Linked DNA regions of Variovorax paradoxus. The protein of the gene in region 1 interacts with the protein of each later gene in a pairwise test. Links are inferred from orthologs where the notes say so. Each region holds a gene or a part of one and is shown in the gene's direction. Other genes may lie near its edges. The genes, in order: GFK26_RS10015 and dnaA.

The links.
Region 2: the proteins of GFK26_RS10015 (region 1) and dnaA interact in binary tests that used the Escherichia coli proteins (3 or more experiments, as listed by UniProt). The link is inferred for Variovorax paradoxus from one-to-one orthologs.

Annotation. Positions count from the first base shown.
Region 1 is NZ_CP045644.1:2,178,886-2,182,029, forward strand. The notes cover bases 210-3,040. They hold GFK26_RS10015 (SIS domain-containing protein), read left to right. Parts: upstream 210-1,215; coding sequence 1,216-1,866; downstream 1,867-3,040. Other genes in these bases: rsmI (16S rRNA (cytidine(1402)-2'-O)-methyltransferase), read right to left, coding at 210-611; GFK26_RS10010 (YraN family protein), read left to right, coding at 659-1,030; GFK26_RS10020 (BON domain-containing protein), read left to right, coding at 1,863-2,657; GFK26_RS10025 (NAD(P)-dependent oxidoreductase), read right to left, coding at 2,688-3,040. In the rest of the region: more of rsmI, read right to left, coding at 1-209; more of GFK26_RS10025, read right to left, coding at 3,041-3,144. UniProt on the Escherichia coli protein: Required for the timely initiation of chromosomal replication via direct interactions with the DnaA initiator protein.
Region 2 is NZ_CP045644.1:1,589,905-1,593,128, reverse strand. The notes cover bases 314-3,224. They hold dnaA (chromosomal replication initiator protein DnaA), read left to right. Parts: upstream 314-1,034; coding sequence 1,035-2,414; downstream 2,415-3,224. Other genes in these bases: dnaN (DNA polymerase III subunit beta), read left to right, coding at 2,504-3,224; rpmH (50S ribosomal protein L34), read right to left, coding at 592-726; GFK26_RS07165 (ribonuclease P protein component), read right to left, coding at 314-490. In the rest of the region: membrane protein insertion efficiency factor YidD, read right to left, coding at 1-74; more of GFK26_RS07165, read right to left, coding at 71-313. UniProt on the Escherichia coli protein: Plays an essential in the initiation and regulation of chromosomal replication. Binds in an ATP-dependent fashion to the origin of replication (oriC) to initiate formation of the DNA replication initiation complex once per cell cycle.

The DNA of each region.
Region 1 (3,144 bases):
ATGCGGTGCGGCGCTTCGAGCAGCACCACGGCGCGCGGCTCCTGCGCGAGCGCCTGCACGGCGGTGTCGCGCTCGCCGGCCTTGGTCGGCAGGAAGCCCGCGAACACGAAGGCGCTGCTGTTGTGCGCGTTGCTCTCGCCGCCGTCGGCCACCAGCCCCGCCGCGCTCACGAGCGTGACGACGCTGCTGGCGCCCGGCAATGGCAGCACGCGGTGGCCGGCCGCGCGCACGGCGGCGGCCAGGCGCGCGCCGGGGTCGCTCACGCCGGGCGTGCCGGCGTCGCTCACGTAGGCGATGCGCTCGCCCTGCGCGAGCCGCGCGACCACGGCCTGCGCAGCCTCGGCCTCGTTGTGCTGGTGCACCGCGAGCAACCGTGCGCCGGGGCGATCGATGCCGTAGGCACGCAGCAGCGTCTGTGTGTGGCGCGTGTCCTCGCAGGCGATCACGTCCACCAGCTGCAGCACATGCAGTGCGCGCAGCGTGATGTCGGCCAGGTTGCCGATCGGCGTGGCGACGACGTAGAGCGTGCCCTGCGGATAATGCTGCGCGCCCGCGGCGTCGTGCGCGGCCGGCAGGGCGGCGCCGAAGGAAGCAGGGGCGAGTGAAGCCAAGAGGTTTCTCCGTAGGGCAGCGAAAACAAAAAACAGGGCAGGGAGCCATGACGACAAGCACCACGACGACAAAGCATCGCGGCGATGCGGCGGAAGACGCCGCGCTCGACCACCTGCGCCAGGCCGGCCTCGTGCCGGTCGCGCGCAATTATCGAACGCCGGGGCGCGGCGGCGGCGAGGTCGACCTGATCATGCGCGATCCGCGCGACGGCACGCTGGTGTTCGTCGAGGTGCGCCAGCGCAGCGCCGGCTCGCACGGCGGCGCGGGCGGCAGCATCACGGCGGGAAAGCAGCGGCGCATCGTGCTGGCCGCGCGGCATTACCTAGGCCGGTTGCGGTCGCTGCCGCCGTGCCGTTTCGACGTGGTGCTGATCGAGGAGAAAATCACCTGGCTCCCAGGTGCCTTCGACGCGGGCTGATTTGCTCGGAAGCCTGTGGAGCAAGCGGCCCATTCCGTGCCAGGGCACCCGTGGAACCGGCTTTGCCGGGCCACCGGGTGCGCCCCCTTGAGGGGGGAGTCGAAGCGACACGAAGTGCGCGAAGATTCGGGGGTGGGCCATTTCAAAACGTCTTGTTTCACGACCCCCAGTTATCATCGCGCCCCATGCTCGAGCAACGGATTCAGCAGCACTTCATTGACAGTGCCGACCTCAAATACCAGACCGGCCCGGTCCTCAGCAAACCCATCTCTCAAGCGATGCAGGCGCTGCTGGCCTGCGTGACCAGCGGCGGCAAGGTGCTGGCCTGCGGGGCCGGCGTGTCGGGCTTGCTGGCCGCGCAGTTCGCCGCCAATTTCGTGGGCCGCTTCGAACGCGAGCGGCCCGAGCTGGGCGCCATCGCGCTGCCCGGCGACACCACCGACCCGGCCGCCGACAGCCCGCAGGCCGCCGATGCCGACCGCTTCGCGCGCCAGGTGCGCGCGCTGGGCCAGGCCGGCGACGTGCTGCTGGTGCTCAGCGCCAGCGGGCATTCGTCCGCGGTACTGGCCGCCGTGCTGTCCGCGCATGAGCGCGACATGACGGTGGTGGCGCTGCTGGGCAACGCCGCGACCGGCCTGGCGGCAGCCGCGCCAGGTGCCGCAGCCACGGGCGGCACCGGCGGCACCATCGGCCGCGCGCTGCGCGAGACCGACGTCCAGATCAGCGTGCCGCACGAGCGTGCGGCGCGCATTCACGAAATCCACCTGCTCGCGCTGCATTGCCTGTGCGACGGCGTGGATGCCCAGTTACTCGGAGAACAGGAAGTTTCCTCATGACCATGACGACCCTGACCAAGGCCTCGACCCAACGTTTCGCTCTGGCGCTCACCCTCGGCGCCGCTCTGGTGGCCGGCCTGTCCGCCTGCGTGCCGCTCGTCGTGGGCGGCGCGGCGATGGTGGGCGTGGGCATGGTGGCGACCGACCGCCGCAGCTCGGGCGCCCAGCTCGACGACCAGGGCATCGAGTTGCGTGCCGCGGCCCGCGTGCGCGACATCGCCAACGACAACATGTACGTGAGCGTCACCAGCTTCAACCGCCAGGTGCTGCTGACCGGCGCCGTCGGCAACGACGCCGACCGCCGCCGCGTCGAGGACGAGGTGAGCCGCGTCGTCAACGTGCGCTCGGTGGTCAACGAACTCTCCATCGGCGCCCCGAGCACCTTCCAGGACCGCTCGAACGACCTGTACATCACCGGCAAGGTGAAGGCCTCACTGCTCGACGCCAAGGACATCTTCGCCAACTCCTTCAAGGTCGTGACCGAGCGCAGCACGGTCTACCTGATGGGCATCGCCACCCGCCGCGAGACCGACCGTGCCACCGAGATCACGCGCGGCGTGACCGGTGTGGCGAAGGTCGTGCGCGTGGTCGAGGTGGTGAGCGAGGCCGACCTCGCGGCGAGCCAGGCGGCCAACCAGTCCGCTGCGCAGCGCGGCGGCACGGGCCCCGCACCGGTCAGCAACGCAACGCCGTCGGCACCGGCTGCGTCCTCGGGTTCGCGCGTGCCGCTGCCGCCGATGGAGCCGCTGCCCGCGCCGGCGGGCGGTGCGACCACCGCGCCGGTCCGCTGAAATACAAAAGCCCGCTTCCGCGGGCTTTTTTCATTTGAGTCGAATGATGAGACTCGAGGTGTCCCAGCGCCTGCCGCCGGCCTGCTGCACGTCGGCATAGAACTGGTCGACCAGGGCCGTCACCGGCACGCGCGCGCCGTTGCGCTTGGCTTCGTCGAGCACCAGGCCCAGGTCCTTGCGCATCCAGTCGACGGCAAAGCCGTAGTCGAACTTGCCGGCGATCATGGTCTTGCCGCGGTTGTCCATCTGCCAGCTCTGGGCCGCGCCCTTGCCGATGACGCCGAGCACGGCCTCCATGTCGAGGCCGGCGCGCTGGCCGAAGGCGATGGCTTCCGACAGGCCCTGCACCAGCCCCGCGATCGCGATCTGGTTGACCATCTTCGCGAGCTGGCCCGCGCCGCTCTCGCCCAGCAGCGTGACCGCGCGCGAGAAGGCCATCGCCACCGGCTTGATGCGTTCGAACACGGCCGCGTCGCCGCCGCACATC
Region 2 (3,224 bases), 590 kb from region 1 along the record:
CGGCACGACTGCCCGAGCCAGGGGCTCAGCAGCAGGCGGTAGCCCTTCACGAGGCCGATCAGCAGGCGTTTCATGCGGAGGCGGGTGCGCGGGAGGCGGCCGGTGCCGGCGGACGCGCGGCGCGCGCCAGCAGCTGCTGGAGCTCGGCGCGCACGGCGGCCTTGAGCTTGTCCGAAGAGGCGCTCACGAACACCTTGCGATCGAAACCGGCGCGCAGACGCACCACGTGCGCGGCACGCGGCAACACAACACCGGGCGCGGCGCTCACGGTGTAGATCTGGCGCTTGATGGCGTTGCGCGTCACCGCGCGGCGTGCCCAGCGCTTGGGCACCATGGCACCCAGCCAGACCTCATCGGACGGAAACAGCGAAGCGGCGCCCGATGCGGAAACATCGAGCGCACAGCGGTGCAATGCGAAATGGGCAGTGCGCGCCACGGTGGCACCTGCGAGGACGGCCTGGAATTGCGCGCGGGTCTTGAGCCGCTGCAAGGAAGCCGGGCCGCGGACGTCACTGCTGGCGGGGCCAGGCGCAGAGGCTGCAGGAGCCTGCGCGGACGTGTCGGCGGCTGACAACGGCAGGTGGGGTGCCGTCAGACGGCCAGGCGCTTGCGGCCCTTGGCGCGGCGTGCGTTGATGACGGCACGGCCGCCGCGGGTCTTCATGCGGACCAGAAAGCCGTGGGTACGGGCGCGGCGGACTTTGGATGCTTGGTAAGTGCGTTTCATGATGGTTTCCTGATTCCCTGTTTGCGCCGGTTTCCGCATGAAGGCATGCACAAACCTGGCGAGCGCTGGGGGAGCGAGTTTCGGATGGCCCCCGAAAGACGCTGTGAAGGCTTTTCAGGGAAACCCGCAATTATCGCAAACATTGGCCGCCGGAACAATCTTCGACTGGATTTGCGGGCCTTTCCGTGTGCAGCGCAGCATGTGGATAAGGTTTTGACAAGTTAGAATGCCCGGCGCCTTCCAGCAGAGAATATCCACAATACCTATACAAGAAATGCCCGAGGGTTCCATCACTTTTTCAAGCGCCCATGTCGACTGACGGCATCGGCGAAAGCCTGTGGCAGGCCTGCGTCGACCAGCTCGCGCAGGAGCTGTCCGAGCAGCAGTTCAACACCTGGATCAAGCCCCTCACCGCGCAGGTCGCCGACGACCTTTCGCGCATGACGGTGTTCGTCGCCAACCGCTTCAAGCTCGACTGGATCCGTGCCCAGTACGCCGGCAAGATCGCGGCCATGGCCGAGAAGATGTACGGCCAGCCGGTCGCCATCGAGTTAGCGCTCGCTCCGCGGGAAACCCCCGTCCGCATGGCCCCCGTGACCCTCATGGCCGAAACGGACGTGCCACGCGACGTGGCTGGTCCGGGCGAGGAACCGGCCGCCGCCGGCTTCAAGAACCGCCTCAATTCGGGGCTCACTTTCGACACCCTGGTCGAGGGCACGGCCAACCGCATGGCGCGCGCCGCGGCCATGCACGTGGCCGGCATGCCGGGCCACCTGTACAACCCGCTTTTCATCTACGGCGGCGTCGGCCTGGGCAAGACCCACCTGATGCACGCGGTGGGCAACCGGCTGCTGGCCGACCGGCCCGATTCGAAAGTTCTCTACATCCACGCCGAGCAATTCGTGTCGGATGTGGTCAAGGCCTATCAGCGCAAGACTTTCGATGAGTTCAAAGAGCGTTACCACTCGCTCGATCTGCTGCTGATCGACGACGTGCAGTTCTTCGCCAACAAGGACCGCACGCAGGAAGAGTTCTTCAACGCGTTCGAGGCCCTGCTCGCCAAGAAGTCGCACATCGTGATGACCAGCGACACCTATCCCAAGGGTCTGGCCGACATCCACGAGCGGCTGGTGTCGCGCTTCGATTCGGGTCTCACGGTGGCGATCGAGCCGCCCGAGCTCGAGATGCGCGTGGCCATTCTGATCAACAAGGCCCGCGTCGAGGGCGCCGAAATGCCTGAAGAAGTCGCCTTCTTCGTGGCCAAGAACGTGCGCTCCAACGTGCGCGAGCTCGAAGGCGCCCTGCGCAAGATCCTGGCGTACTCGCGCTTCAACCAGAAGGAGATCTCGATCGCCCTGGCGCGCGAGGCGCTGCGCGACCTGCTGTCGATCCAGAATCGGCAGATCTCGGTTGAAAATATCCAGAAGACGGTGGCCGACTACTACAAGATCAAGGTCGCCGACATGTACAGCAAGAAACGCCCGGCCAGCATTGCGCGGCCGCGGCAGATCGCGATGTACCTGGCCAAGGAGCTCACGCAGAAGAGCCTGCCGGAAATCGGCGAACTGTTCGGCGGTCGCGACCACACGACGGTGCTCCACGCGGTGCGCAAGATTTCGGGCGAGCGCCAGCAGCTCACCGAACTCAACCAGCAGCTCCACGTCCTCGAACAGACCCTCAAAGGCTGAAGCCGAATGTCATCAAGAACGCCCCTCGCGACAGCGGAGAATGGCGTCCTGAAAGCTGATTCAAAGAGATAAGAGAAGAGGAAGAAGACATGATCGTTTTGAAGGCAACCCAAGACAAAGTTCTTGCCGCCCTGCAGTCGGTGGCTGGCATCGTGGAACGGCGTCATACCCTGCCGATCCTGGCCAATGTGCTGATCCGCAAGACCGGCGGCCAGCTGCAGCTGACCACCAGCGACCTCGAGATCCAGATCCGCACCACCGCCGAGCTCGGTGGCGACGAGGGCAACTTCACGACCACCATCGGCGCGCGCAAGCTGATCGACATCCTGCGCACCATGCCGGCCGACCAGACCGTGAGCCTCGAATCGAGCGCCAGCAAGCTCGTGCTCAAGGGTGGCAAGAGCCGCTTCACGCTGCAATCGCTGCCCGCCGAAGACTTCCCGCTGGTGCAGGAAGCCGCCAATTTCGGCCCCGTGTTCAGCGTGCCGCAAAAGACGCTCAAAGACCTGCTCTCGCAGGTCTCGTTCGCGATGGCCGTGCACGACATCCGCTACTACCTCAACGGCATCCTGTTCGTGGCCGAAGGCAAGCAGCTGAGCCTGGTCGCCACCGACGGCCACCGCCTGGCGTTCTCGTCGGCGCTGCTCGACGTCGAGGTGCCCCGGCAAGAAGTGATCCTGCCGCGCAAGACCGTGCTCGAAATGCAGCGCCTGCTGTCCGACGCCGAAGGCGCCATCGAGATGCAGTTCGCGAACAACCAGGCCAAGTTCAGCTTCGGCGGCATGGAGTTCGTCACCAAGCTGGTCGAGG